One region of the Dendrosporobacter quercicolus genome, then DNA from elsewhere that is predicted to be linked to it. Evidence: riboswitches for the same ligand, from Rfam matches in the RefSeq annotation. Region 1 holds a riboswitch; each other region holds the start of a gene.
The links. Region 1 has a riboswitch for cobalamin ahead of BLR06_RS10370 (acyl-CoA dehydrogenase family protein). Riboswitches for the same ligand answer to the same signal wherever they lie in the genome.

Region 1 (10,180 bases):
GTCGGTGTATCCGGGCAAGTCGATAGTTCTTATGGTTAGTATGAGCAGAGAATGGAGCGCGAATCCATAAAAAGATAAGCCGGCAAAGCTGCAGGTTTTGCTTGCCGGTAAATTTGTGATACTATAGTTATATTAATTTCCATGAAGATCTGAGGTTTTTATTATGAGTAAAATGTTAGTTCTGGCTGAAAAGCCGTCAGTAGGCCGCGATTTGGCCAGGGTGCTGAACTGCAGCAAGAATGGCAGCGGGTTTTTTGAAAGCCCCCGGTATATTGTTACCTGGGCGTTGGGTCATCTGGTTACGCTGGCCGACCCGGAGGTTTACAATGAGAAATATAAAGCCTGGCGGCTGGAGGATTTGCCAATGCTGCCGGCGCATTTACAGCTGGTGGTCATCAAACAGACAGCCAAGCAATTCAATACCGTTAAAGGCCTGCTGCTGCGCAGCGATGTTGGCGAGGTCATTATTGCCACCGATGCCGGGCGGGAGGGAGAACTGGTTGCCAGGTGGATTATTGAGAAGGCGCAGGCCAAAAAGCCAGTGAAGCGTTTGTGGATATCTTCTGTTACCGACAAGGCGATCAAAGAGGGTTTTAGCAAGTTAAGGCCGGGCCGGGAGTACGAAAATCTGTATGCATCAGCGGTGGCGCGGGCTGAGGCTGACTGGCTGGTGGGTATCAACGCTACCAGGGCATTAACCTGTAAATATAACGCCCAGCTGTCCTGCGGCCGGGTGCAGACCCCGACTCTGGCAATCATTGCCGGCCGGGAAGCCGAAATCCAAAACTTTGCGCCGCGGTCTTTTTTTGGGATAACGGCGCTGGCTGATCAACTAAAGTTATACTGGCAGGATACGGCTTCGAATGAGTTCAAAAGTTTTTCCCGGGAAAAATGCCAAACGGCAATTGCTGCTCTGACCGGTAAGGCCGCCCAAGTGGTTTCCGTAAATAAAAGCGCCAGGAAAAAATATGCCCCGCAATTGTATGATTTAACCGAGCTGCAGCGGGATGCCAATAAAATCTATGGCTTCTCAGCAAAAGAGACGTTGTCCTATATGCAAAAGCTGTATGAAACACACAAAATTTTAACTTATCCCCGGACTGATTCCCGTTATTTGTCCAGCGATTTGGTTGATACGCTGAAAGACCGCTTAAACGCCTGCAGCATTGGCCCGTACGCCCAATTCGCGTTTAAGCTGATCAAAGCTCCAATTAAGGCTGGAAAACATTTTGTGGATGACAGTAAAGTATCAGACCATCATGCCATTATCCCCACCGAACAGTATGTTAATCTAAGCGCGCTGACGGATAAGGAACGGAAAATTTATGATTTGGTGGTTAAGCGGTTTCTGGCGGTAATGTATCCGCCGTTTGAGTATGAGCAGACGACCGTTGTGGCCAGTATTGGCCCAGAGCGGTTTGTGGCTAAAGGAAAAACAATCATCGCCCGGGGCTGGCGGGAAATTTATCAGGGATTGGACAATGACGGTGAGGAAGCAGACAATGAACTTGCCGATCAACTGCTGCCAAGCCTGGCCCAAGGCGACACGATGAAAATTAACGCGCTCAATTTGACGCAGGGGGCAACAAAGCCGCCCGCTCCGTTTAATGAAGCCACACTGCTTACCGCCATGGAAAGTCCGCAAAAATACATGGCGGATGCCAGCGGCGAGTTGCGTAAAACCATTGACGAAACCGGCGGTTTGGGAACTGTGGCAACCAGAGCCGATATCATTGAAAAATTATTTGCCGGTTTTTTCATTGAAAAAAAGGGCAAAGACATTTGGCTGACTTCCAAAGGCCGGCAATTGCTGGAACTGGTGCCGGCAGAGCTTAAATCACCGGCGCTGACCGCTCAATGGGAGCAGCAGCTTAAGCAAATTGCCATGGGTAAACTTGCCAAGGCCAATTTTATTGGCCAGATGAAAAGCTATGCCAAAGAAGTTGTGCATAAAATAAAAAACAGTCAGGAAAAGTTTAGGCATGATAATATGACCCGCAGCAAATGCCCGGATTGCGGCAAATATTTGCTGGAGGTCAATGGCAAAAAAGGCAGGATGCTGGTGTGTCAGGATCGGGAATGCGGTTACCGGAAAGGGCTGGCTAAAGTGACGAATGCCAGATGCCCCGTCTGTCATAAGAAGCTGGAATTGCGCGGTGAAGGCGAAGGCCGTCTGTTTGTCTGCGCCTGCGGCCACCGCGAAAAGCTTACCGCTTTCAATGAACGGAAAAAGCAGGAACAGCCGAATTTGTCCAAACGTGAAGTATCCCAATACCTGCAGCAGCAAAACAAAAGCGATCATCAACCAATCAATACGGCGCTGGCCGAGGCTTTGGCAAAATTAAAGCTAACGGATGACCGCTGAGCGCTTTGGGTTCTTTGTCCGGGTTTTTAGCCCAGATGAGGACGAAGTATGCTGTCCCCAAAAAAAATTAATTTCAGCACTGGCCTGCTTTCCGGTTGATAATTAGAAAAGTCCTCATCTTAAATCTCTTGACATTATTTGTAAAAACAATTATTCTAATGATATTGGTTTTTGTGGAAAGGACTGGAAAGTTGTAGATGGATAAGCTGATTGCCAGAATTGCTGATGTTTTAGAAAAACTAGACAGAGTTCCAGTTGAATTAAGAGTTGAGTCCCCGTTGATCAACGAGCTGGAATTTCTTCTGGAGCAATATAAAGAATATAAAAAAGAACAAAAATCTACTCAGGGGATACGATGAATAATTAACTGTGCTGAAAAGGGGGCTGCCGGGCAGCTCTCTTTTTATTATGCCTGCAAGCAGCAGGTTTGGTTGCCGGATAAGTTATTGTCAATGGTTACAGGATAAAATTAGCGGTTTGTCGAAGGATATTTTGGACAAGTTTAACCAAAGGAGATTGGCTATGAGGACCAAAGTGGTTTTTTTGTTGATTGTTTTATTATTGTGCAATGCCGCAGCCGTCAGCGCCGCAATTAGCGCCGTTGATCTGGCTGTCAATGAAATTCGTCCGGCGGCAAGCAGTTATGCCGATGTAATTGCGAAATTTGGTTATTCTAAGAAACAGATAGTGGATACGAAACATCAACCGCCGGTCACTTATCTGATTTATTCCGGGTTAAGGATTGGCCTGAGCGGGCAAGAGGGGCCGGTCGCTGTGTTGCAGCTTGATACCGGCCAGTACCAGACCAGCCGCGGTGTCAAAATTGGCGCGACTGCATATAAAGTCATTAAAGAGTACGGTCAGCCCGATCAGCAGATAATCAATGGCCACCGTTATTTTATCTACCAGTTGGAGTCGGCGCCGGAGCAGCGGTTGATTTTTGATATGAGTGAAGGCTATGTTACTAAAATTATCATGACCAGCCTGACGGATATTCCGTAAGCTTCAGTGCGCCGCAAGCGCTGAAGCTGCGGTGTGCAATGCTGATGATGGAAGAAATGAGGGAAGTTATGAAAAACAGAGTTTTGCAGTACGCCTGGGTTGCTTTAGGCTGTCTGATTTGCAGCGTGTCGATCAATTTATTTCTGGTGCCGCATCACCTGCTCAGCGGTGGTGTGAGCGGCCTGGCGATTATCTCCTATTTTCTGTTCGGCTTCCCCATTGGGGTGCAGATCCTGCTGATGAATATTCCGCTGGTATACGCTTCTTATAAATTTTTGGGCAAGGATTATACGATTACAGCAATCTTTGGCACCATTATGTTTTCCCTGGCCGTAGACGCTACCCGCTTTCTGACCAGCCTAAGCCCGCTGGATGATCCGATACTGGCCGCTTTAACGGCAGGGATGGTTTCCGGTTTGGGATCAGGAATCATTTTTCGGGTCAACGGCAATGGCGGGGGACTGGATATTGTGGCGGCAATTGTCAAAAAGTATTATTCTTTGAATTTTGGCTTCGTCGGCTTTGCCATTAACTTTTTGATTATGCTGCTGGCGGCCAGTTTATTTGGCTTAAAGCTGGCCGTATTGACGCTGATTGCCATGTTTGTCGCAGCTACTCTTACCGATAAAGTGGTGGAAGGCTTTAACCGGAGGAAGATTGTTCATATTGTTTCTTATAAGACGCAGGATATTGTGGAAGTAATTCTTAAAGAAGTGGGCCGGGGCGTAACCATTTTGCAAGGAGAAGGCGCTTTTACCCGCCAGCAGAAGCAAGTTATATTTGTTGTGGTAAGCTTGACGCAAATATCCAAAATTAAATTTTTAGTGCAGGAGGCCGACCCCCATGCCTTTATGATTGTCAGTGACGCTGCGGAAGTTATGGGACGCGGTTTTACCCTGCCGGGCAGCAGAAGTTTTTAAGCGGCCCAGGGAGTTGATCATATGCCGGAAATTCCTGAAATTGAGACGGTAAGAGCGCATCTTGCCGGTAAGGTTCAGGGGAAAACCATTCTAAATGCAGTCATTAACAGGGCCAAAGCCATCAATGTTGCGCCGGCTGATTTTCTTAAGGCAGTTGAGCGGCAACAGATCATGTCTGTCCGGCGGCGGGCAAAGCAGTTGATTATCGGTCTGGCGAATGATCAGTCTCTGGTCATTCATTTCATGCTGGAAGGCTTTATGCGGCTGTTTTACCGCAATGAGGCCGTAGAAGGGCAGCCATCCGTTATGTTAGAACTGGATACCGGAGCCAAGCTGGCCTGTTACAAACTGAATTTAGGCTATATCCATCTGGTAAATACAACTGATTTTAGTCTTATGCCGGAACTGGAAGGACTGGGCCCCGAGCCGCTGGAGGCTGCGTTTGCACTAACGGATTTTTTAGCTTTAATCCTGCGGCGCAAAGGCATGATCAAGCCGCTTCTGATGGATCAGCGCTTTATTGCCGGTATTGGCAATGTTTATTCAAATGAAATACTGTTTTGCAGTCGCTTATTGCCTACCCGGAAGGCCGCCGGGCTGTCCGGCCAGGAAAAAACGGAGCTTTTTGGCTGCATGAAGGCTTTGCTGCAGCAGGCAGTGGAGCTGGGCGGGGTTTATGAGAAAAAATTTTCGTCAGATGACGGGCTGACCGGCGGATTTCAGCCGTTTCTGCAAGTGGCCTACCGTACCGGCCAGCCCTGTAATGTTTGCGGCGCAGCTATTGAGACCAGCCGGGTAGGCGGGCGGAATGCTTTTTATTGTCCGGTTTGCCAGCAATAAGCGGATTGCAAAAAAAGTAATTAGACTATTGCGTTAACGGAAGATCTGTGTTATTATCTAATCAAGCACAATCCTTATAGCGACTTAGTATTGGTAATGCAACAGGCAAGGAATTTAGTTCCGGGTTATTTTGCACGAAGATTCAGGGGTCTGTCAAGGTAGTGTTTTTTGTTTTTCGTTTTTTAGGTCAAACCTTTTTAGTGTAGTGTAAATTAGATGATTAAATAAGTTGGTGCCGTCCCGTATGAATTTGCGATCAAGTCATGTTTGGCAAGATGTTGTTTTAAGTGTGTCATGGTTCAAATGCTATAAGGATGTGCTGATTTAACAAAGGGAGAAGGCGAAAGCCTTCTCCCTTTTGCAGTTTGCAACCAATTTTTGCGGAAAAAACATTCCCTCTCAGCGTCAATGTCTGATACAATAGATACCGGGATTTATCCGGCGGGCAGGGCGCTGAATGCAGGATGAATCCGGCTAAACCTGACAAGGTAAATCCGGTTTAAAGTCAGGTCACTATATTGGTAGAGGGGCGCAATTGATGTTCGACGTAGCCAAAGCTAAAATGGAACAGTTGGTTATCCACAAAGTAGGCAATAAGTTAAAAGACGAGGGAATTGTCATATCTCCGGCAGTTTGCCGGCTGGCGGACGGCGATGTCGAAGAATTGCTGTTGAAATATTTTCTATCTTCGTTTAGGGAAAAGCTATTGTATAAGTTTTTTCATGACACGGATATCCATTTAAACGAAATTTACATGTATGCCGCTCAGGCCTTTATTCATCCGGCTGACTTTTATCAGCAGTCGGTTAATATATTACGGCATCTTTATGAAAAATCATCGCATCCCCAGATAAAAGGCGGCGAGTTTTATGCGGCTTATTTTTCCAACTGTATTGTTGATGAGCAGGCCGTGGAGGCTATTGGCCTATTTAAAACCGAACGCAAGGAACACTATTTAAAAATTGCCAATAGCTGCAATGAGTTTCGGGTTGGCGCCGACGTAGGCATCAATATCAGAAAACTGGACAAAGGCTGCATTATTTTCAATACCGAATCGGTTGACGGTTTTAGAGTAGCAATTGTGGATAATGTCAATAAAGGCGGCAATAATGAGGCTTTGTACTGGAAAGAGGAGTTTTTGCGGCTGACTGATGTGCAAAATTCGTATTTCCATACGAAAAATTGTCTGGCTATGTGCCAGGAGTTTGCCGAGACAATCTATGGACCGGTGTATCAGGCCGATAAAAAAGATCAGGTAGTATTTATGAATGAGGCAATTACATATTTTAACTGCAATAACGAGTTTCATCTGGATGACTTTGCCCGTGACGTACTCAAAGCGCCGGAGCTTGTTGAGCAATTTAAAGAGCATAAAGAACTGTATGAACTGAATCAGGGGGTACCCCAGGCCGCCGAATTCAGTATCTCCGGACCAGCGGTGAAAACTGCCAGACGAAAGTTCAATAACCTGATTAAGCTGGATACCGGGATTGAGATAAAAATCAAAGCAGCCGCAAATGAAACCGGTAACATCGAATATATTGAACGGGGTAATGACGAAGCAAAAGGGATGAATTTTTACAAAATATATTTCAATAGCGAAGAATAATGTGCCGGGGGGACGGGGTTGTTGACACAAAATTATTTTGCAATGCGCATACTCGCCCACTGCAATAGGAGGTAGTGAAATGGTGCATCACAGCCACGCTCATGGAGGCTCGGCCCCTGGGAGGAACAATCGTGTCGCTCTGACTGTTTCTTTAATTATTACCGCAGGCATTATGATTCTCGAATTTGTTGGGGGGTTATTTACCAACAGCCTTGCTTTACTCTCAGATGCCGGCCATATGCTCAGTGACGCTACATCGCTGGCTTTGAGCCTGTTTGCAACTGTTTTGGCGCTTAGGCCCCCCTCACCCAAAAAAACTTACGGCTTTTACCGTTTTGAGATCCTGGCTGCTTTTTTAAACGGAGTCACTTTATTCATTATCGCCGGTGTTATTGTTTGGGAAGCCTATGAACGAGTTTTTGCACCGCCGGCAATCAATAGTCTCTACATGATAGCAATTGCCGGGGTTGGCTTGCTTGCGAACCTGGCCAGTGCGATTGTTTTGAAAAAAAAGGGTAATATGGAAGAAAGCATTAATCTTCGCAGCGCTTATTTGCATATTCTTGGGGACGCACTTGGTTCTGTCGGGGCAATTACGGCAGGTCTTTTGATGTATTTCTTTTCATGGTATACGGCTGACCCTGTTATCAGCGTGGTTGTGGCGCTGCTAATTTTACGCAGCGCCTGGAGCGTGATCAATGAATCGGTGAATATTCTGCTTGAAGGGACGCCTCCTACCGTTAATTTTGATGAGGTAACCGAGGCTTTGCGTACAATTGACGGGGTCAAGGATATTCATGATCTGCATATCTGGACGATAACTTCCGGGCGCGATTCTGTGACTTGTCATCTTTTAATTGAGGCGGATAGAAATCCTGAGGTTATTTTGCAGGAAGCAATTGCAATCATTAAGGACAAATTTCAAATCAGTCATACAACAATACAGATCGAGACGGTTAACTTTAATCATGAAACCTGTCTGCCGTAAGCCCTTTTGGCGAAGCTGCGTAAACTCGATGTTGCAGAAGTAGCCCATAGCCTCTCTGCTTGATACAGTAAAATAGCCTGGATTGAGTACTTACAACATTAGCGCCAATAATATCGGGAGATATCTTGACAATTGATTAGCCGGTGTGTAATATTTAGTGTATAAATGAAAAATTTCATATTTCTGGAATAGGTGCCCTTTGGGGCTTAATAGGGAAGCCGGTGAAAGGCCGGCGCGGTCCCGCCGCTGTATAGCAAAGGAGCCTGCAAAATGCCACTGGAGAGATCCGGGAAGGCGCAGAACTCGATGAAGCTGAGTCAGAAGAACTGCCTGTTCGACAATCACCGTTTGACCTGCGAGCGATGGGGAGGAGATTACCGGAAATTTTCAAGTTTTCAGGCTTATTAGCTATGAGAAGATTGGCTTCCTGTAATAGATAACCCTTTCGCCAGCCACTGGTGGAAGGGTTTTTTGTGGCTGAACCGACAACAAAATAATGTTTGGAATAGGTGCCCTTAGGGCTTAATAGGGAAGACCGGTGAAAAGCCGGCGCGGTCCCGCCGCTGTATAGCAGAGACGCCTGCAAAATGCCACTGGAGAGATTCGGGAAGGCGCAGAACTCGATGAAGCTGAGTCAGAAGAACTGCCTGTTCGACAATCACCGTTTGACCTGCGAGCGATGGGGAGGAGATTACCGGAGTAATCAAATGTTATGGTTGTTTTGCCAATGACTTTGATCTTTCCTGTAATAACAGCCCTTCTGCCTAGTGCAGCAAGGGTTTTTTCCGTCAGGTGACCATGCAGATTGACCGTAGAAGTCGGCGGGGGTATTTCAGATCATGTGCTGGCAGAAAGGGGGGCGAATATGGACTTTAAATTAAATGAATATCAAAGAATGCTGCAACAGGCAATTAGAAAATTTTCAGCCGATAAAATAGCGCCGGCTGCCGACGAACGCTATGTGAGCGAACGGTTGGATCGTGAAACGTATGATGAACTGGGGGCGCTGGGGCTGCCGGGAATTTGTTTTCCGGCCGCATTTAGCGGAGCGGATGATAAATACAGCAGCTTTATTCTGGCTGTAGAGGAACTGGCTAAGGTGGACGATAATTTGAGCGCTGCGCTATCGGCTTCGGTGCTGCTTTGTCAATGGTCGATTAACCGGTATGGCACTGAATCCCAAAAACAAAAATATCTGAAACCGCTGGTTGAAGGCTGGCAGTTAGGGGCTTTTGGGTTAACTGAGGGTAGACGGGGTTCTGATATTGCAGAGCTGGAAACGGTGGCGGTCCGTCAAGGCGATTACTATCTGATCAACGGCAGTAAAAGCTTTATTACGAATGGCGGTGAAGCAGAAACTTATGTGGTTTTTGCTATCACTGATAAAAGTAAAGGATCGAAAGGCATTAGCGCGTTTATTTTGACCAAAGGTCTGCAAGGGTTCTCTTTCAGTTCAGCGGAAAGGCTGCCGGGATGCGGCGTAGCATTAACCAGAGATCTGATTTTCCGGGGTGCCAGAGTTCCTGTGGAGAATTTACTGGGTAAAGAAGGTGAGGGACTGAAAATTGCCCTAGCAGCGTTGGAAGCCGGGCAGCTCAGCGTTACCGCTCAGATTGTCGGCATCGGGCAGACGGTTTTTGATAAAGCGATGCAATATGTAAAAGAAAGGATGCCGTTCCGCCAGTCTGTAGCCGAAAATCAAAAGGTTCTCCTGCTGTTGGCCAGTATGGAGGCAAAACTGAATGCGGCCAGGCTGATCACTTATCAGGCCGCCTATGTCCGGGATATGAATTCCGGTTATAGGAAGGAAGCGGCGATTGCGCAAAATTATGCTTTGTCTATGGCAGTGGCGGTCATTACTGGTTTTTTGCAGATTGCCGGCAGGTATGCGTTGCGTTTGGATTGCTCTGTCAGGCGGCTGATGCGTAAAGCGCAGATTACCAGGATTGATGCAATTGAAAACAAGCTTAAGTCTAATCGTCTGGCCGGCGTGATGCGGCGTTAACGGGCAATAAACAGAATTTTTCAGGTGGCCGGCGATGAAAATCTATTAGCCCACCCCGATCGGGGTGGGCTGAATTTTTGCAAAATAAACTGACCGGTTGTATAATTTTGTGTGTTGCCTGTATTCTAAAGTATTATATAATAAAAGCAGACTGTAATGAAAGGTGAGCTTATGGCAATTACCTTGGAAAAAATTTACAAAAGCACCCAAAATAAATACCAGATGCAGTTGATTGCCGGAAAAAAAAGCATTAAGAATCTGGTGGAGTGGGTCCATATGGTCGAAGACAGTGAGCTTATTTCTTTTCTCAAGGGAAAAGAGCTGGTAATCATCACCGGTATCGGCCGGATCGCCCGAAATGAAATGCTTGATTTTTGCAAGCACTTATTCCAGCATCAGGTAAGCGGTTTTATCATCAATATTGGTCCTTATATCAGCGAGGTACCGGAAG
Region 2 (10,180 bases), on a different contig from region 1:
GGCGTGGTTGTGTTTAACGCGCTGGCCCGGTACGGCACAGTGCTTGATATTGCCTTCTACGGGGTGGTCTACCGGATCTTCGTATTTATGCTGACGCCCATCTTCGGCCTAATGCGGGCGCTGCAGCCGGTCATCGGCATCAACTACGGCGCCGGTCAATATGACCGCGTCATCAGCTCTTACAAGATATTTACTGCGGCGGCGATGCTGCTGACCCTGCCTTTCTGGCTTGTTTGCATGGCTGGCCCGGCTTTTGTTGTCGGTCTGATGCTGCCCGGGCAGAGCTTTAGCGGCGAGCAGCTGATGTATTTTCAGGTCTACATGCTAATCCTGCCGCTGTTGTCAGCCATTTTTATGGCAATGACCCTGTTCCCTTCGATCGGCAAAGGAAAGCCTGCGGCGCTGATCGGCATTGCCAGACAACTGGTTTTCTATATTCCGGTCATGATTTTTTTGCCGGCCAAGATCGGTGTTCCCGGCATTTATTTTGGGTCGCTGGGTATTGATGCGGTGATGGTTTTGTGGACCGTGATTATGGTGCGGCAAGAATTTGCGTTATTAAGAACAAAAAATCAGCCTGCGGCAATTAGTGTTTCCTGACTGAGGGAAAGCACAAGCTCAAAAGTGAGCAGCCGGTCAGGGGAAAAGTTGCCCCGGCCGGCTTGTTTATTTGCTTTCCGGGCAGGAGCCCGGCCAGGCGCTTGGCGTTTTCGGGAGAGGGAAATGTGGAGAATATGGGATGGGTTTGGGGAAATCTATTGACAAAATATTCAAGAAAATAAATAATATAAGTAAGTTAAATAACTAATGTACAGGCTGTCCCTGAAGCTGAACTGAAAGGCTGCAATGGCGATGAAAACCTCAAAATGTCTAAGCCGGACAGGGCTTGGCTTGCAGACCGGCGGGGCGAAGCTTTCGCGGGAGTGAATGGTGAACAGAGCCGCCGGCGAACTGCCTGTACGACAGTCACCCGTTTTTACCTGCGAGCGATCGGGCGGATTTACCCGAAGATTGCATTTTGCACTGGTATGGCGGCCGAAGTGAGACAAGCCTCCTGATGGTGTAGCGGCGCAGGGGGCTTCTTTGTTTTTTTCGGGTGGCCAGTTTTTTGCTAAAGGAGGGGATATAGCCGGCCTAAACGGAAGGAGAATTTGGCGGTCTCAGTCGCTGGATCAACGCAATAGGGCAAAATCAGCTGAAATAAGTTCTTTATGCTGTAAAGAAGCTTACAAAAAGGTTCTAATGCGGCGCAGGCTTGCGTAGAATGAAATTGTGTCTCAGCGGTGCATTTTCGTTTGCCGAACCCTTGTGCAAAGGTGTTTTATGAAATGGTTGATAATTAATATCATTAATGCTATAATTAATTTACAAAAAATACCATAAATGAGATTGGATTATATGTTTTTTATCGGCTAAAAAAATATTCGGAATAGGTGCCCTTAGGGGCTTAATAGGGAAGACCGGTGTAAAACCGGCGCGGTCCCGCCACTGTAACGGGGAGCAAGGCCAAATAAATGCCACTGGAACGGAAGTTCCGGGAAGGTTTGGCGGCGCAATGATCCGGAGCCAGGAGAACTGCCTATTTAACAATCACCACTTTTACCTGCGAGCGACAGGGAGGGGATTACGAAAGCCGGCGGACAATCAATCCGGCGGTCTGGCGTAAGCACACTCCCCTGACGGGAGTTTTTTTATTGCAGCAGGGCTGGATGGACAGCTATCCGGTCATTTAGATGTTTGATCAATTTGTTACGAATTTAAGTTCATATGGGGTTAAAAAGGAGTAGATTTTGTTGTGAAGCAAAGCAAGTTAACATATAGAGCGCTGGCCGTGAGTATGGCCTGTACGCTGACGTTCAGCCTGAATCCGTTTATCGCCGGGATAGCCTATGCGGCTGAGGAACAAGTGCAGGAAACAACGGAGGCGGAGCGGGCGGGCGGTGAGGACCTACAGGCGGCCAATGAAGCCCTGCGCAGTGACAAGCCGTGGAGTACAGAAGACTTTGCCCTGCCTGCGGTGACGGTGCAAGCGCCCCGACCGGACTGGGAAACTAAGCTGTCGCCGGGCACAGTGACCGTTATCCGCCCGGAGGATTATAAAGGCGAGCAAAAAACGCTGCCCGAACTGCTGAAAGATGTGCCGGGGGTTCATGTGCGCTATGTAAGCGGCAAAGGCCAGTATACCACCGTTACTGTCCGCGGCAGTACCGCTGCCCAGGTCGGCGTATTCGTAGACGGCGTGCTGTCCAATCTGGGCGGCGATGCGGCGGTGGATATTTCCACCATTCCGGTGAAAAATGTTGAGCGGATTGAAGTCTACCGCGGCTACATCCCGGCTCGCTTTGGCGGCACCTATATGGGCGGCGTCATCAATGTCGTAACCAAAAAGCCGGAGAAAACTAATATTTCCGCCTCTGTCGGCCAAAGCTCCTGGGGCGGCTACAATACCAGTTTAGAGATCACCGAACCGCTGGGCAGCGGCAGTCTGATGGTCGGTATAAACCATGACCAAAGCGACGGCGATTTTAGATATAAGAATCCGGGGTCTGATGCTGCGTACGCAAAATATATGCCAGGTTATCAAGCACAATTAGTAAGTCAAATTGCTTGGACTAATGAGTATATGGGGTATATGGGAGTTAATACAGATTTTGCTACGGTGGACGAAGTTAATTCTGCCTTTGATAATTCGGCTGTTTATAATCAGTACTTATCCACAGTGGTAGATCAGTACTATAATTATCTGGGATTTTCGAGTAAGCAAGAGGTACTTTCGGTATTTGGATGGAGTGAGCAGCAGTATTATGGCAGCGCAAAGCTAGAACTAGATCATGTCAGAACTAGTTTGAATAATCAAACGGAAGGAATTAGAAAACGAATAAAAGGCCTTTCTTCTGATGCTATGCGTTGGCGACGTAATAACGATTATAAAAATACTGATGCTCTGATTAAATGGCAAGATGACCATTGGATTATTAAAGGAAGTTGGAAAAAAATTGACCGGGGCATGCCACAGCCAAACATTCTAACGGGCGATATCACTGACCCTAGCCATGTAAGTGTGGATCTCCCAGGTTTTTTCGAAAGAAAAAGGCAAAAATTGACTACAAAAGACTTGCTGATTGGCCGGAGGGATACCGCTGACAATTTAGAATGGGGCTGGCAGGTCAACTATCTGGATCAGGACAAAGACTACCGCAATCCGGATCATGCCCTTGACGGCTCAGCCGAGCGGGCAATGGGCAAATGGAGCACCTATGATTCCCGGCGGTTTGGCGGGGCGGTTGACGGGAGCTATAAAGCCGGAAAAAACCATCTGCTGGAATTCATGACCAACTGGTCCTTTGAAAAAATGGATATCGACGGCAGCCGTATGGAAAAATTCGATATGAGTGATGAGCTGCCAAATGCACTGCGTTATCGCACTTATTATGAACAGACGCTGTTCAATCTCCAGCTGCAGGACACCATTACGCTAAATAAGGCGGAGGACTTATGGCTGACGCCAAGCGTCAGGTACAACTCCTCAAAAGTAATGGGGCGGGCCGCAGGCCCTAACCGGAGTGCAATTGACCCCAACCATCGCTGGGTAAAGCAGGAGGATACCCAAACAGACAGCAAGACCACCTGGCAGGTGGCCCTGAAAAAGAAGGTCAACGAGCAGTTAACCCTGCGATCCACCATGGGGACTTACTACCGGCTGCTCAACCTGTATGAAATTGCCGGCGATGGGGCCGGCATCATGCCTCGGCCCAATACCGGATCTGATGGAAAACTGCTGGGCGGTTCGATGTTTCCGGTGCCGGAGGAAGGCCGCCAGTGGGATATTTCCGCCATTTGGGACGGTAAATTCCTGGGGGCGGATTCCTCGAATATCCAGTTGACCTATTTTGGACGCAAATCAGAGAATTTATTGCAGCTGTACCGTTTTGGCCTGGACTACTGGTCTTATACCAATACGGCCAAAGGACGGGTTAACGGTGTGGAGATGCAGGGCAACTTCAGTTGGAACAAATTGGATTTGAATTTGTCCGCCACCTATATGCATACTAAAGCCCGGGAGAAAAATGATTCCCCGACAGGCGACAACATTTATTACGATCAGCCGCATCTTTATGCACCGGACTGGGAAGGCTCGGTAAGGCTGACCTACCGGCCTGACAGTAGAACATCAATCTTTACTGAACTGAAATATGTGGATGAAATGTACTGTTGGAATCAATGGCCCAAGTATGTTCAAAGTTCCTTAACAACCATCGGCCTTGGCGCAAAATATAAAATAGATAAAGATGTTCAGGTCATTGCCGGTGTCAACGATTTATTTGACAAAGGACCGGAAGCTACCTTTACAAGCAAGTCATCCTATGATGGCAGTGCTCAAAATAAACCGGTGGAATATCCATTACAGGGCCGCACCTATTATGTGACATTGCAGTATAAATATTAATTTCAATTATTCTGAAATCAGTTGAGGAGGTGATGCCAGGGATGAACGCTTTGCAAGGCTAACACAAAAAGGAAGGAGATGATGTGTGCTAGGCACCATCAATAGTTTTTTCGTTAAGCAGTAAAAATAAATGAAAAGAGGGATTGTATTATGGCTGAAACTTTGTTTGCGTATACCATTACCGATCAATATTATTCTCAGGGAACGGCCGGCGCCATCAAAGGAGACAGAAGTGCGACAACTCCCGCTGCTTTCACTACAGATATAGATAAGGTTGAGCCTTTAAATGGCGATCCAGCGGTATTTAATTTCTTTGATACCAATAATCAGAGCCGGTTGGTGTTGCGGCAATATACCTACAGTCCGACGGCTGAACCATACAAAATCATTAACCCTTTCGCATCTTCATGGATGCCTTCAATTGTTCTGCCGGAACCAAGCTGGTCTAATGTTGCTAATTTGCATGCGGTTGCTACTACAGGCAGATGGTTGTATGCAACTGGGTATGACCTGGCAAGAATTGCTAGAATTGATATGCAAAGTGGCTATACTGAATCAACGAGTTATCAATTTCCAACAGCATGGCCGAGCATTTCCTTACCATCAACTGCAGAGTGCCATGGTGAAGGATTAGTGGTTGTTGGAAATTTCCTCTATGCCCTTTTTACAGTTAATCCGTCCGGTGGCTATTCAGAATACAGTAATAGCATTGTTGTGAAATTAAATATTACTCCTAGTACTGGTGCGCTTACTTACGTTTCTCATCTGGAAGTCGGTAAAAATGCATTCACCCTGGAGCTTTTCAATAATAAACTGTATGTCTGCGCGTTGGGTGGCATGCAGAATGCAGGCAGCGCCAATGCCGACACCCGCCTGGATATCATTGATTTAGCCACTTTCACTAAAACCTCTGTTTCCACCATTTCCTCCATTGGCGGGGATTTTCGCGATGTCACCATCCGGGACGCCAATAACGCCTATATTTTTGTCGGGCATTATGATGCTTCTTTTGCCAATATGGTCGGGGGCGTATATCGTACCAGCGTAGCCAACATACCTTCTCCTTCGGCCTGGACGAAAGTGGCTACGATTAATTCTCCCGGCTATCTTTGGGGGCTTTACGCTGAAACCAACCGCTTATGGTTCATCAAGGGGACGCCGGTGGAAATTTTTGCACCCCTCCCGACTGCTGCCGCCACTCCGGCGAAAAATTTTACGGCAGCTCAGATGGGCAGCTTTGGCGCCAGCGCCAACCTGAATTCGGCAACCATTATTGCCCCCAACCCGACGATGGCCAGCGATGTTGCCTTTAAAGCGGCTGTCGCCAAGTCGTTTGCCGCCCATGCTGTTTTGGCGCAACAGGCCCGTCAGGCTGCTGAAGCGCTCAAAGGCGCAGCGGAAGCTGCCGCCGGCGAGGAAAAGAACTAACTTAACCCTGCATTCGGCGTAACGGTTGCCGCACTGAGCAGCGATACGCCGCAACAACTGTTCCGCCCGCAGCTTCGTTCGGCCAACCGGCGGCGAAGCGGCGCGGCGGAACAACATTTACTACTCAGAGTCCATTTAACAAAGGCAAGAACGGTTCTCGTGTATCTTATTGTTAAAATACAGATTGTTAGTTTGCAGGAAAAGCAGTCCTGGAATTTATGGACAAAATGGTAATAAAATTTGTCCCTCCCGCATAGAACTGCTATGAATGGCGTTAACATGAGCTGAGGAGGTATTTGCATGAATGAAATGAACCTAATGCCCTTTACTGTTGAAAATATTATTGACCGTACGGAACAAATTCCCGAAGGTATTCAACTGATGAAAGCGCCCGAGGTATGGGAGGAAGGCAAGCGGGGCAAGGGGGTGGTGGTGGCGGTTTTGGATACAGGCTGCCAAATCGATCATCCTGATTTGCAAGACCGGATCATCGGCGGGCGCAACTTTACCACCGACGACAATAGCGATCCGGAAAATTTTACCGACTATAACGGACATGGCACCCATGTGGCGGGCACCATTGCCGCGGTGGAGAACGGGCAAGGTGTTGTCGGCATGGCCCCGCAGGTCGGGCTGCTCATCCTCAAGGTGCTGGACAGCAGCGGCAGCGGCGGGTATGAGAACCTGATCAGCGCCATTGATTATGCGCTTGCCTGGCAGGGGCCCGAAGGACAGAAGGTGCGCATTCTGTCCATGTCCTTAGGGGGGCCGGCCGATAACCAGGAGCTGCATGACGCTATTATCCGGGCAATACGCAGCGGGGTACTGGTGGTATGCGCCGCCGGCAATACCGGGCAGGTCGAGAAGCAGTTTCCCGGCGGCTATAATGAAGTGGTCGGTGTGGGGGCGGTGGATCTGGAGAAAAAGCTGGCCGAATTCAGCACGATGAACAAAGAGATCGACGTCGTTGCGCCCGGCGTTAATATTGTATCCACCTATCCGGACAGCCGCTATGCTGTTCTGTCCGGCACCTCTATGGCCACGCCGCATGTCGCCGGGGCGGCCGCGCTCATTATTAACCAGTGCGAAAAAGATTTTGAACGCACTTTGACCGAAGCCGAAATTTACGCCCAGCTTTGCAAACGGACAAGCGCTCTGGGCTACAAAAAAATCAAAGAAGGCAATGGTTTCCTTGATTTGACTGTCGGCTATCAGATTATCCTGAATCCGCTGGCGGCAATTGATCAATGCAAGCAGGAAGTGGCGGCCGGTTAGAGCGTTATTGCAGTCAAAAGGATGTGCTGGTGATGAAGAAAAAACTGCTGTTATTTCCCCTCGCGTTTTTATTTGCCTTTCCGTCTTGCGGCTGCGCCGCCGATACCGCGAAAGCCGCCGAACTTCCTGCCTCATTCTATTGCGCTTCGGCCAAGCAGATTGCTGAAGGCTACGTTTCTCTGATTAAAGAAAAATACGCCGATAAAGAAAAAGACCAAACCTACTATGAAGCCAGACTGAAATATCAGATTGCGGCGGCCAAGTTTTCCGGAGTGCGTTCCACCTTTGAATTAGAAATGATTGGCGGCAGCCGTATTCCCAATATAAACAACGCCCAATATCAATCGATGGTAATGGATGCACTGAGAGCTTTTGACGAATTTGACGCTATTTCCCAAAAGATTATCTTTTCTTCGCCTGACCAATTTAACGGGCATTCCATGGCCGAGCTTAACTTCGCAACCGTTATTACCGACATTTTCACATTTGTAACCAGATTTCAGGAGATTTGGGTTAGGCATGATCAGATTAGGGAGACCAGACTAAAAAAACTGGAAGAATGGGTTGACGATTATTTTAAATGGACAAATTGGGAGGAGCTTGGCAAACCAGCTTCAGGTGACAATGCGTTAGCGTAAATTAGCGGAACAATCCCGGGACGCCGCAAAACAAATTGCCGGCCTCATTGGAGAGATTCTGCAGGACATGAATCAGTCTTTGGCGGAAGTTGTTCCCTTGATCGGCCAGGTAGCGGGACAAATCCGGAAAATGGCGGAAAACCTGCAGCACACCTGCGGCGAGAGTACACAAATTGTCTCGTCAGTACAAGCAATTCACCAAATCAGCCAGGACATAGCAGCCCAGAAGCAAACGGTTTCGGCTGCGACGGGAGAGAAATCGGCGGCCGGGGAGGAATTGCTTCCGCCAGCCAGGCGCCGGCCCGCCTAGCGGAACAGCTGCCAACGCCGTTAATAAGTTTCATCTACAGGATATTTATTACTGCTAAGCAGAATACAGGCTCTGCCCTTTTTGGGCGGAGCCTGTTATTTCTAATGTATCTGTCGCCTTTTCCATTCAGCCGGTTTACCTTGTGATTCAGCCGTTCCGGTTGCCGGCGTTAATGGCGGGCTGCAAACAGAGAAATTGGGCTGCAATATCCAGGAATATGAAGCCCCTGCCCCAGGAAAATGGGAAGAATGTCCCGCTGGAATTCTATAGAAATACGATATAATAAAGATAATCATTCTTAGTAAACCATATATCAGCCGGGAGGAATTAACTTGCAGCGGATTGTTGTAATTATTTTTGTCTTAGTATTATCAGCGGCAGTGGCAAATGGCGCTGCTGCGGAAGATGCCCCGCCTGCCGCGCAAGGTGAGGTGGTCAGCGGGAATGCTTATATTCCAAAAGGCACGGTATTGCGGGCTGAGTTAATGGACACTCTGGATTCGAAGACCTGCAGCGCTGGGGATAAGTTTTCATTTAAAATATTACATCATGTGATTATTGCCGGGAATCTGGTGATTGCCAAGGGAACGGTCGGGGAAGGAGTGATAAAGTCGGTTAAAAAAGCCGGACTGTTTGGCAAAGGCGGCAGGATTGAATTAGAAGCCACCAGCATAAAAACCCGCAATGGAATTGAGGTTCCGGTGATATTACGGAAAAAGAGCGACGGGGGCGGACATAAGGCTGATTTGGACTGGTATGATGATGCTTCCAGCGCTACGCCTGCTTTGACGATTGGCGTGATGAGCGGTATTGCCGCCGGAAGTGATATCCGTCTGGGCGCGGGTGAGAAATTAACGGTTACCGTACCTTTTCGTGTGGACTTGCAGGCAACACTGCAGGAACTGCCCGGTAGACTGCATCATGCTGTGGCGGAAGAAGAAGCTGGCTCTGACAAAACTGACCGGAATTCTGCGGAAGTGACGGCAATGAATACTGAATGAAGTTAAAAAAACCGTCTGATTTTTAGAAAAAATAATGAGAAAATTGTACTTAGGAAGTGAGCGTTGATTTATGAAAAAAGTTTTGTTGATAATGATGGTGCTTTTTATGGGAATTACAGCTATGGCAGGGGCCGGCGAAGTAAAAGAACCGGCGGAGGAAATGACGGTAAGCGAGGTTATGCCGGGAAACGCCTATCTGCCGAGAGGAACAATGATACCGGCTGAATTGTTGACGGCTGTGAGTTCGGGGGACAATAAAGCTGGCGATAAAATTTCTTTTAAAGTCTGCGAGGATGTTGCGGTCGGCAATATTGTTGTTATACCGAAAGGAACTGTTGGCGAAGGTTATGTCAAGGCAGCAAAAAAAGCAGGATTATTCGGCAAGAGCGGTTCCATCCAACTGGATGCATCCAATATAGAGACCCCTGGTGGCCTGGATGTACCGTTAACCATGGATTTTGCCAAAATTGGCAAAAATCAACGGGTTGAGTTGAATTATAATAACTCGATTGCCGGCGCGGCCTTATCGGCATTAATTCCGGGGAGCAATCAAAAAATCAATGAAGGGGCTCCCATAATGATTTTTGTTCCGGTAAATGTGGACTTGCAGGTCAAAAGTGACGAAGTAAGCCCGCCGGCGGATGATCCCGCCGGGAAGAACATCTTTGTTCAGCCAGCGCCAATGGCTGCAAATCCTTATGTGACCGGAAATGAATGGACTTATACAGGCAGCAAGGGAACGATCGCTTTTTCCATTGTGGAAGTTGGCAAAAAGAAATTTAAAGGACAGCTAATCAGTACGGGAGATGAATTACTCGTTTTTGATCAGTCCTTTGAAGCGGAAAAGACGAATCAATTTACCTCGATTAAAGCGAAAAGCAAGACTGATGGGAAAAAGTATACGATTCAATTATTTTTCCGAGACGACGGAACATGGCAATATGTTGTTGATCATTCACCAAAGGCCGATCAAGAATCCATTATTTTAATTAAACAGGATTCCGGCAATAGCCTATAGTCATTCAATAATGTTTTGTATTATTCTTTAAGAGGGCTGATTTGAACGGTGGTTTACATGTCA
Region 3 (10,180 bases), on a different contig from region 1:
ATCAAGCTGGCTGATCGGCTCATCCAGCACCAGCACCTTGGGGTTGGCCGCCAAAACGGCGGCAAGGGCCAGCCGCTGTTTTTGGCCGCCTGACAATTGACCGACCTCTGCCCCGGCTTTGCCTGCCAAGCCAACTGCCGCCAGACTCTCCTGCACCCGCCCGGCAACCACCGGGGCCGGCAGCCCCATGTTTTCCAGGACAAAGGCGACTTCCTCAAAGACCGTGGCCGAGAAAATCTGATCGTCCGGACTCTGAAAAACCATCCCTACACTGCGGCTAAGCACAGCAATATCATGCTCCCGCGTATTCTGCCCGTCAATGAAAACCGCTCCCTGTAAGCAGCCGCTGTTTTCATGGGGAATCAGACCATTGAACAGCTGCAGCAGCGTGCTTTTGCCGCAGCCGGTGGAGCCGGTAATCAAAACAAACTCGCCGGCGGCAATCTGCAAATTAATATTGACCAGGCTGGGCGTCAGCCGCTGACGGTAAGTAAATGATACATTGCGCACCTCGACCAAATGCTGCAAGCTAATCCCCTCCCACCCTGGCCAGCCGGCTGCCCAGTACAGTGCCGCAAATTGCGCCCGCCGCAGTATACACGCAGCCATTCATAATCACCAGCAGCAATACGTACCATTCGGCGTAATACATCCGGTATAGAAAGGCGGACGCTTGTAAACCGGTATAGGTAGCCGCACTGTCGGCAATCGCGCAGACGGCGGCCAAAATGAAGGCATTACGCCAAAAATCCGGTTTACCGGGCGCAGCTTCGGCCAGGCCGCTGCGGTAAAATCCGCTGAAATAAAGCAGTGTTTCCAATAACAGCGCACAAACTCCATAGGACATAAGCATGACCGGCGAAAAATGACCGAAGGCCGCCAGGCTGAGCAGCATTCTGACCGTCAGCATCAAAGCGGCTGTCCCGGGACGGGGAATAAGCACAAGCAGGGAAACAACCAGCATATATAAAACTACGCCGCTGAAAAAACCACTGATCAGCACCCCGAACGGTCCGAGCAATACATGAAACAAATCGCTCAAAAAAGCAGCCGGAATATTGACCAGCACAAACGCCGCCGCCCCGAACAAAGCGATGGTGATCAGCCAGCGGACCTTCATCCCCGCAAACAGGCGTTTCAGGCGGCGAACGGCAAAAACAGCGCCCGCCAGGAGGGCCAGGGCGGCCAGCAGCACGCTGAACATTGCTTTATTGTCCTTTTTGACAATCGTTAATCCAAGCTCCCGGCTGAGCGGCGTTCCGCCGCCCGACAGCTCGGTATGCAAAATATACTCACCATTTTTCAGCAGCCGTTCATCAACATATACCGGCACCTGAATTCTTTGGGCGGCCTCGCCGGTTATTGCCGCAAAAACCGTCAGACTGCCTTCCGTGCCGGCCAAAGCTCCCGCATTTTTATCCTCACCGGTAGTCCCCGGCGTAAACAAGCCAGGCACCGGCTGCCGGGTATTTTTGTCCAACAGCCGTGTTGTCACAACCGCCAGCTGCTGCAAGCCGGCAGGATTCTCTATATCAATGCCCAGATGGGTCAGCGGATGCATAGCTTCAATTTCCTGATTGGCCGCACCTTTGCCCCGTAAAAAATTTTTATAATAATCCAGGCTGCGATCACGCAGCGTCAGGGTATTATGACTAAGCCGCTCATCACGCTTACCATCCTTGTCCAAAGGCAGTACCAGACCGGTGATGGCAATTTTTTCTCCGCCGCCGGCGACGTTTTGACCGTCAACAACGAAGGCAAGCATTTGCCGCCGCTCTCCGGCCGCTATTTCCAAACTGTAAGCGCCGGCCGCCAGCCGGCTGTCAATCACGATAGGCACCAAGTCAAACCACTGATCAAAGCCGCCCGCCAGGGCCAGGGACTGTTCAACAAAACGCCGGCCGTCCCGCTCCCCGGCCGTCCAGTTTCCGGCGGCATCCGCCAGACTAAGGCCGGGCGGCAAAAACAGCCGGACGGCTGTCAACTGCCCGGCGCCGGTGCGATTTTCCACGCTGATAAACAAATGGGTCTGCTCGCCGGGCATGACATAGCCGCGGTCTTTTCCCAGATAATAAGGAAACTTTCCCTCCAGCAGGATATTGTCCTTTGCCAGTCCTGCCGGAGGCGGCCAAAAACAGGCCAAAATAATTACTAATATAGCCCACCGGCTTAGCCGTATAATAATTCCGTCACCACCCTGCCGCCTTTTCCCGTACAGAGTATCTGTATTTTGCACTCACCGGGCGCTGCGGTTATTACTCATTAGCTCGAAAACCACCGGTAAAGTGGTATAACTAACAACACTCTTACCGCTGCTTCGGTCTTTCGCCGGTATAAACCGCCATCTTTTCACGGCATCGATTGCCGCCCTGTCCAGCAGCTCATAACCGGATGAAGCTGCAACACTGATACTGCCGGTGCGGCCATTGGTCAAAACTTGAATACGCAGCACAACAGTTCCGGCCTGGCCGGCATTACGGGCTTCGTTGGGATAAGCCGGCTCTACTTGGCTTAAAATGCCCGGCGGGGCCAGGCCCCCACCGCCCGTCCCGCGCCTCCCGCCGCTGCCGCCACTGCCGGCGGCACCGCCGCCGGCAGTGGCTGAGACCGCTCCCCCGGCGCTGTTCCCCATACCGGATGCTGCAGCTTCTTCCGTCGCGATCGCTTCAGGAGAAGCTGGGGCCGGTGAATCCCCGGGGCGTAATTCAGGAAGTTCAGAGGCGGTTTGCCGCTGATCAGAGTGCGGAGGCCTACGCACCGGCTGGCTCTGTTCCCCGGGCGGCGTCCCTGTATCGCCGCCAGCCGGGCCGTCTTGTCCCGCAACCCCCAATTCCAGTTCAATGATTTGCTCGGCAATCACCGGCTGCTGGAAGAATGGCCCGGCCAGCCAGCCCAGTCCCGCCAATACGAACAGGTGAATCAGGCATGATATTGCCGCCGCTTTCGGAAATCTGCTCTCTGCTGTCATCCCTTTCACCTCGTCTTCAGTTCGCCAGTCCTTCAACCCTGCTGCATGTTCAGCCCCGCTGCATACTGCGGCAATCCTTCGTCTGACCCGGCCTGAAGCCTGCCGTCCAGCGCCTGCACCAGCATGTTGCGCCAGGCTGCAATCAGCCCTGGCAGCGCCGGCCTTACCGGCGGGCAAGCCGGCGCCTCGCTTAACCTTGCCGCCAGTTCCAGCAATTGAACGGCGGCGGGCTGCACCTCCCGCGGCCCTAACAGCCCCCAGTCAAGCTGATCCAGCAGGTGCACATATAATGAAGTATAAATAACAAAACCCGATTGTTTATCCAGCTGATAAAGTTCATCCATAAACAGGGCCTTAGCCACCGGGGACTCAGAACCAGCCCGATACTGAAGCCAAAGTTCCTCTTCGTTGACTCCGTATCGTTTCAGCCGTTTCAGTACACTGTACTGCCGTTCAGGCGATAAACCGCTTTGTCTGAACAGCGCCTCTTTTACCGCTCTTGTTACCGCCCGGCCGATCAGTTCACCCAATTGGGACTGATTGCCGGCCTTCTCAACAACCATGGCTGCGACCGGATTAGCCACAATGATCGTCGAATCGGTTCCCGAACCGGTTGCCAGACCGCTTGAATAGTTGCTGCCGACCATCAGTTCCTGCAAGGCGGCCGCCTTGGCTTCGGTACAGTCGACCAGTGCCTGGGTAAGCGCGCCGGGTGTTAAATCTGCGTCAATGTAGAGCAAAATGTTAATTGTACCAGGCTGATCAAGAACAGCCTTCTCTATGGGCTGGTAGTATTCGGCCGGATCGCCGGCCCGCCCGCCGTTGACCTCCACCCCGCCGGTCACCAGGGCGGTAACGGTTAGCTGTCCGAACCGTTCTTCAGCAATCGCAACATTATCCATTGACGCCGCTGTCGCCATCCCGGTTGCCTTAGCCGGGTCAACGCCAAGCTCGGCGGACACAATCCTCAGGTGTCCTTCATAGTCCGGAGCTTTCATTGTACAGGCCATACCGGCGCCGGGATTACAGTCATGGTTAAATACCGCCGCCAGATCTGTCCGGTAACCGCCATTCAGCACTGATGTGCTGAGAACCTTGCGGGGCCTGTTAAACAATATTAGAATGCTTTTATAAAACCGGTAAGCCACATCCCCGGTTGATAACGTATAAAGTTTCATCCGCCGCTCCTATCCCGTCGCCATTTTCCCTACAGTCAACTCAGCCGCGCTCATCCCTGCAGCGATTCCTGTCCGTCATTGCCAGTCCAGCTCCGGATACGCCGCTCTGGCTACTTCGCGAACGCCATCGACAATATAATGAGAGGCGCTGCTTTGAAACCGGTCAGGCACCGGAATCAGCCTGTCGTTCTTTACGGCTTTTACCGACTGCAGCCCCGGATCGCTCCGGACTTTTTCCCGGTATTGCCCGATATTGTTCCGGCCCGTAGAATCCCACATTGGCATGATCAACACATCTGGATTCACCTTGATCATTTGTTCCTTGGACATCAGATCAAATTTGCCGAGCCCCGCAATCGCCCCGCCATTTCTAACCCCGGCGTATTTACAGATATCATCAAACAAGCTGCCGGTTCCGCCGGTGGCGCCAAGCAGCGAGAACTGAAGGACGATCAGGCGCTTATCCGGTGCAACCCGGTCAACCTGCTGACGGACAGCGGCCAATTCACTGTCCATACCGGCAATTAACTGTTGTCCGGCTGCTTCTTCCCCTACCACCCTGGACAGTTCCCCGATCATTTGTTTTATTTGCTCAATGGTATTGGGAGCATGATACACATATACCGGCAAACCGGCCTGTCTGAGCGTATCAATCAGCTCCTGCGGCTGCCAGTCAGGCACCAGCAGCAAATCCGGCTGCAAGGCAATGAGCTGCTCCGGGTTAGCCCTCACCTTGGTTGCGATGCTTTGGGCCTGTGCGGTAATATTGGAAATCCCCGGGTCATCGGCCAGGTACGTTAAAGCGGCGATTCTTTCCGGCGCAACCAGATGCACAAGCACCTCATCCGTACCAATCGACAGCGAGGCAATTCTTTGCGGTTTATGCGGCAGTTTAAGAGTCTTTCCCTGGCCATCCTGCACCTCATGAGCAGACTGCGGCATATCGGCCGGCCCGCCCTGGAACCCGCCGCAGCCGCTCAATGCTGCAATCAGCAGGAAAACCAGCGCCGCATACCCCAATCGTTTCAATTAACCTTCCTCCTTTAATTGCAGCGCTTTCTGCTGCTGCCTGACTTTGGCCGACCATTCATCCATATTCTTGTTGATAAACTCATGAACCACATAGCGGGGCTGCACATAATCAATGATCCGGCGCACCTCCGGAGAACTAAACGGCAAATGCTCGTCAATTTTTGCTATATGGGCGAAGATATCAGCCGGTTCCGCTGATTTCACCGCCTGCCGGCAGTTTTCTTTCACATATTGGCCGGACAGGGAGCGGTGCAAATGAAGGCCTTTGATATAATGCCGGTATAAACCCAGTTTTTCCACTGTCTCCAGAATATAATCCACGCCCTCGGCTTCCGTGGTCAGTTCCAGGTTCGTGTTCATCAAATGACCGGTATCCAGCATAATGCCGCAATTGCCGTGTTTTACGCCGTCCAACAGCATTGCCGTCAGCTCCTTATCCTCCAGTGTGAGACCCGGCCACCACAAATTTTCAAACAGCAATTCCAGATCTTTTGGAATATCCTCGGCCAAAACGTTGATCACCTCAACTGTCGCAGCGATCACTTCCCTGGAACTGTAGCAAAACTGCCCGTCAAACAGCTCGGACATCCGGGCGTTACAAACGTGAAACACCACATATTTTGCTCCGGCAGTATAGGCCATACGGATATTGTCCCGGTATACCTGCAGCCATTCCGCCCGGGTCGGGCCGCCGTAAAGGCTGCTGATTTCGGCCTGGCTGCCAAACTGGCGGAGCAGCTCAGCCTGATTCCCATGCCAGAAATCAAGCCAGCTGGGCCAAAATCGCAAATGAACGCCATGAATCCATTCCTGGCGATGAACCCGGGCGTCCCAAGGCCCGCAAAACATCATTTCAACTCCATCCAGGCGATGATGGTGTAAAAAGGCCTGAAGGACATCGGCGCTATGGTGAATCAGCTCCGCCTCTGAACAATGATTCGATAAATTAACGAGTTGCAGCATAGCCAGCCTTCCTTTCCCCAGGGCGTGCTTTCAAACTGCCCTAGTTTATCGTACCGTTCGTTGCCTAAAAGCAAGGGGAACTTTTGTCCATGCTTCAGGAAAGGAACAGGGTTTCATCGATCCAGCATTTCCTGTAATTGAATAAAGCTGTTCCATAACCGTTCGGTTAAATGACGCATGCCGCGCAAACCGGCCAATGGCCGGGGATTCAGGATTTCAAAAAGCCTGTCCCTTTAAAACGGCGAAAAGCATCCCCGGCGGGGATGCTTTTATTATTGAACATAAAAGCCCGGTATCAATCAATATACCGGGGCGAAATAAGCACAGCAGCACAACTGCCGATCATGCGCAAATCCCCTCCCCATCTCTCGCAGGTTGTAACGGTGATTGTCATATAGGCAGTTCTCCTGGCTCAGATTCATCGCTTGCCAAACCTTCCCAAAACCTCAGTTTCAGTGGCATTTTTTGGGGTTGCTCATCATTACAGTGGCGGGACCGCGCCGGCATTGCACCGGACTTCCCTATTAAGCCCAACCGGGCACCTACACCAACATATGCAATTGTTCTACTCACGTGTAGTATTACATTTTGAGCAGCGCTTTGTCAAGTCTAAATTCCGGGGCTGTTGTCCCGCTCAGGCGCTAGTGAATTATATACAGCAAGGCATTGACAACCGCAGCCGCAATCGGACTTCCCCCCTGATTGCCCTGGACGACGATATAGGGGACTCTTCCGTCCGGCATCTGCTGTTCTTTGGCTTCACTGGCCCCAACAAACCCCGCCGGCACGCCAATAATCAGCGCCGGACGTTGCTGGTTTCCTCCATGATTGCCGCGGTCTTTGCCGTCAGAGCAACATCACCCCCTTCTGTCATTCCGTCCCGGCCTTGTTCAGACGAAGCAGAAATTCAGGCGTAGTCATTACCTCAACCTGCGGCAGGGCAATAAGCCGCCGGTACAGCGCAGTGGCCCGGCCGCCGGTGAAATCTCGCCCGTCAATAGCGGTATCTTCAATCACCGTCAGCCTGGCCGCTTGAAAAGCCGCCGCCAGGTTGTCGATATTCTGCTGGCCATAGCAAAGATTGGTCAATACCACCCAGTCGGCGCAGGCAACCTTATGCCGGTTGAGGGCTGCAAGCCGCTCGTCAATCGCCCCGAATGCCGGCCCGGCCAGATAATCGACCTGAAAAGCCTCCGCCGCATCCGTATCGCTGTCTCCCTGATGAAACACGCCGCCGCTTAAACAACAGCCTTTTTCATATAAGGACCGCATAATGCCGCCGGCCGAGCCGCCGCCGCCAATAATATGAACGCTCTGACCCGAACACGGCCCGGCTCCCGCCACATAGGTATGAATATCAAGATGCCCGGTCACCTTATTGGTAAATACGGCCGAGTGCAAACCATAGGCGGTTTCCAGGTTTTGAGCCGTGACCACCTGCCGGGGCGTCCCGTCAGCCACCACCCTGCCCTGGGCCAGCAAAATCAGACGGGAGCAAAATTTAGCGGCTAATTTTATGTCGTGCGCCACCAACAGGGCAGTTTTACCCTGCCGGCAGATTGTCTGGCAATGCCGGAAAATTTCCTCTTGGTAAACCAGGTCAAGACTGGCGGTTGGTTCATCTAAAAAAATCAACGGCGTCTCCTGGGCCAGCACCTTCGCCAGGAAAATACGCTGCCGTTCCCCGCCGGAAACTTTATCCACCGGTTTTCCGGCCAGATGCCGTACGCCGGTGAACTCCATGTATTTGCCGGCAATTTGGTAATCTTCCTCCCGTTCGTTCTCCCACCACTGCAGGTAAGGGTAACGTCCGGCCAGAACAACTTCCAGTGCGGTAAAACCAAAAGTCACATTCACGTCCTGCTGCAGATAAGCGATCAGCCGGGCTAACTGCTTGTCCCTCAAACTGCTGACAGGACATTCATTGACTTTAACCGCTCCCGCCGCCACCGGCCATAAGCCGCGCAAACTGCGCAGCAAAGTGCTTTTTCCGGCGCCGTTCGGGCCAATAATACCAACAAATTCCCCGGGGCTGACGGTGAAACTGATATCCTGCAGAATATTCCGGTCCCCCAGCCGGACCGAAATATGCTCCGCCGCCAGTACCGGTTGACGGTCCGCCTGCATCAGCCCGCCCCCCTTTGGCTGCGTCTCAGCAAATATAAAAAGTACGGCGCACCTAAAAGAGAGGTTATAATTCCCGCCCCGATTTCAGTCGGGGGAATAAGCAGCCGTCCAAGGGTATCACAGACCAGCAGAAACAGCCCGCCGCAAAGCGCGCAGGCCGGCAGCAAAATTCGATGCTCCGGGCCAATTACCAGCCTTAGCATATGGGGAATTACCAAACCGATAAAGGCGATAATGCCGCTGACGCAAACAGCAGTTGCCGTGGTTACGGCGGAAACAAATAACAGCAGCAAGCGCAACGCCAGAACCGGTAGCCCGACCGCCCTGGCTTCCTGCTCACCCAAAACCAGAACATTTAGCTGCCTGGCCAGAAAACATAAAATAGCAATCCCGCCCAAAATTGGTCCGGCAGCCAGAAAAACATGCTCCCAGCGCCGGTAATCCAGTCCGCCCACCATCCAGAATAAAAATTCACGCAGCCGGTATTCATTGATAAAGGTTAAAATACCGGAAGTTAGCGCGCCAAACAGCATGCTGACCGCTACACCGGATAGGAGCAGCGTGGTTACCGGTATTTTGCCCTTTTGCAGCGCCAGCCCCACCGTAATGCTCAGCGCCAGCAGTGAGCCAAGCAAAGCAAACAACGGCAGGTAATAGATGCCGTTTGCCCCGATTCCCAAAGCAATAGCAATCACCGCCCCGAATGCTGCGCCGCTCGACACGCCGATAATGCCCGGATCAGCCAGGGAATTGCCGAAGACCCCCTGCATGACCGCCCCTGATACGCCTAATCCTGCGCCCACCAGCAAACCAACCAGAATGCGCGGCAGGCGGATATGCCAGATAACCGCCGTCTGCTCCGGCGTCAGGACCATCTGCTGTCCCCCCGGCAGGCCCAGCTGCTGGCCCAGGACTCCCAGCATTGCCGCCACCGGCACATGTACCTGCCCCCAGGCCAGCGAAACCAAAACCGCTATCGCCAATAGCAGGGCCATTCCGGAGAATAAAGCAGCCCGGCTGATTTGCCTGCCTGTTCGTGTTATCAGTCGTCTCACCCCTGTCTGTATCAACTCTCCGCACATACCTATATCGCTATAAATGTTATGTAAATAAAACACGCCGAAAGATAGTAAAGTCCCGCGGCTCACATTAGCGCCGGCTATTTTGCCCATCACATGTAAAGTATTACACGCAAAGAATACCTTGTCAACAAGACTACCGCCCGTATCCGGACGGGGTCCATGTCACTTTATCACGGTCTTTAAAAGGTTTGGGTATACCCGATACGGTAAGAACGCGGCAACGAGTAATAGTAAGAAGTGCTATGGGTATTAATATCGCGCCGGTCAAGCAAATTATCCACAACCAGGCTGACGGTCCTCCGTTCATCCATCGCATAGGCCACAGTAAGAGTTACCGGAAATTGTGGTTTTTCGGTAAACGCTCTGTTGGCAAAATAGTTTGCCAGCAGGTTTGCGGTCCATTTATCCTCTGAATAGCGCAGAGCAGTATTAAATTGCAGCCGGCCATACTGAGAAATCCATTTGCCGTTTGAGTTGCTATTCTTAATCTCAGGATTTCCATAACTGGCACCAACCAGATAGCTGAAAGCTCCATTCAGCCGTTTTTGATAACTAAGCTCTATCCCGCTATTTCTATAAGGGGTATTCTCCGGAATATAATAAGAGTCGGCATCAGGAATGTTGGCATTTTGGTTAATATATTTTATTGACTCATAATCCATATAAAATAAGGCTGCTTTAAACGTACTGCTGTTCCCCTCCCACTTTAGGCCTGTTTCATAATTCCAGCCCTCCTCAGGCTGTAAGTCCGCGTTCGAACCGGTCAGATCGCCTGAAGTATCATACAATTGATTAAATGTTGGCATCTTGAACGATTTCCCGGTGTTAAT

Region 2: linked by a shared signal. The riboswitch ahead of BLR06_RS08645 (TonB-dependent receptor) and the one ahead of BLR06_RS10370 (acyl-CoA dehydrogenase family protein) in region 1 are both predicted to bind cobalamin.
Region 3: linked by a shared signal. The riboswitch ahead of BLR06_RS07715 (sugar phosphate isomerase/epimerase family protein) and the one ahead of BLR06_RS10370 (acyl-CoA dehydrogenase family protein) in region 1 are both predicted to bind cobalamin.

Annotation. Positions count from the first base shown of each region.
Region 1 covers NZ_FNHB01000004.1:230,321-240,500, reverse strand. Annotated here, with positions in the region: gene BLR06_RS10400 (DNA topoisomerase III) at 164-2,365, shown strand; gene BLR06_RS19550 (hypothetical protein) at 2,563-2,724, shown strand; gene BLR06_RS10395 (hypothetical protein) at 2,888-3,367, shown strand; gene BLR06_RS10390 (YitT family protein) at 3,436-4,287, shown strand; gene mutM (bifunctional DNA-formamidopyrimidine glycosylase/DNA-(apurinic or apyrimidinic site) lyase) at 4,309-5,127, shown strand; gene BLR06_RS10380 (nucleoid-associated protein) at 5,666-6,736, shown strand; gene BLR06_RS10375 (cation diffusion facilitator family transporter) at 6,816-7,724, shown strand; cobalamin riboswitch at 7,898-8,072, shown strand; cobalamin riboswitch at 8,215-8,389, shown strand; gene BLR06_RS10370 (acyl-CoA dehydrogenase family protein) at 8,590-9,729, shown strand; gene BLR06_RS10365 (PucR family transcriptional regulator) at 9,886-10,180, shown strand, end outside.
Region 2 covers NZ_FNHB01000003.1:117,543-127,722, forward strand. Annotated here, with positions in the region: gene BLR06_RS08630 (MATE family efflux transporter) at 1-600, shown strand, start outside; cobalamin riboswitch at 1,415-1,597, shown strand; gene BLR06_RS08645 (TonB-dependent receptor) at 1,838-4,447, shown strand; gene BLR06_RS08650 (hypothetical protein) at 4,598-5,875, shown strand; gene BLR06_RS08655 (S8 family peptidase) at 6,176-7,150, shown strand; gene BLR06_RS08660 (hypothetical protein) at 7,123-7,788, shown strand; gene BLR06_RS08665 (hypothetical protein) at 7,844-8,098, shown strand; gene BLR06_RS08670 (hypothetical protein) at 8,431-9,099, shown strand; gene BLR06_RS08675 (hypothetical protein) at 9,170-10,117, shown strand.
Region 3 covers NZ_FNHB01000002.1:354,392-364,571, reverse strand. Annotated here, with positions in the region: gene BLR06_RS07740 (ABC transporter ATP-binding protein) at 1-528, opposite strand, end outside; gene BLR06_RS07735 (hypothetical protein) at 530-2,236, opposite strand; gene BLR06_RS07730 (energy transducer TonB) at 2,237-3,004, opposite strand; gene BLR06_RS07725 (adenosylcobinamide amidohydrolase) at 3,001-4,146, opposite strand; gene BLR06_RS07720 (ABC transporter substrate-binding protein) at 4,222-5,175, opposite strand; gene BLR06_RS07715 (sugar phosphate isomerase/epimerase family protein) at 5,176-6,141, opposite strand; cobalamin riboswitch at 6,522-6,702, opposite strand; partial or broken gene BLR06_RS19215 (precorrin-8X methylmutase) at 6,783-6,950, opposite strand; gene BLR06_RS07705 (ABC transporter ATP-binding protein) at 7,012-8,268, opposite strand; gene BLR06_RS07700 (FecCD family ABC transporter permease) at 8,268-9,263, opposite strand; gene BLR06_RS07695 (TonB-dependent receptor plug domain-containing protein) at 9,530-10,180, opposite strand, start outside.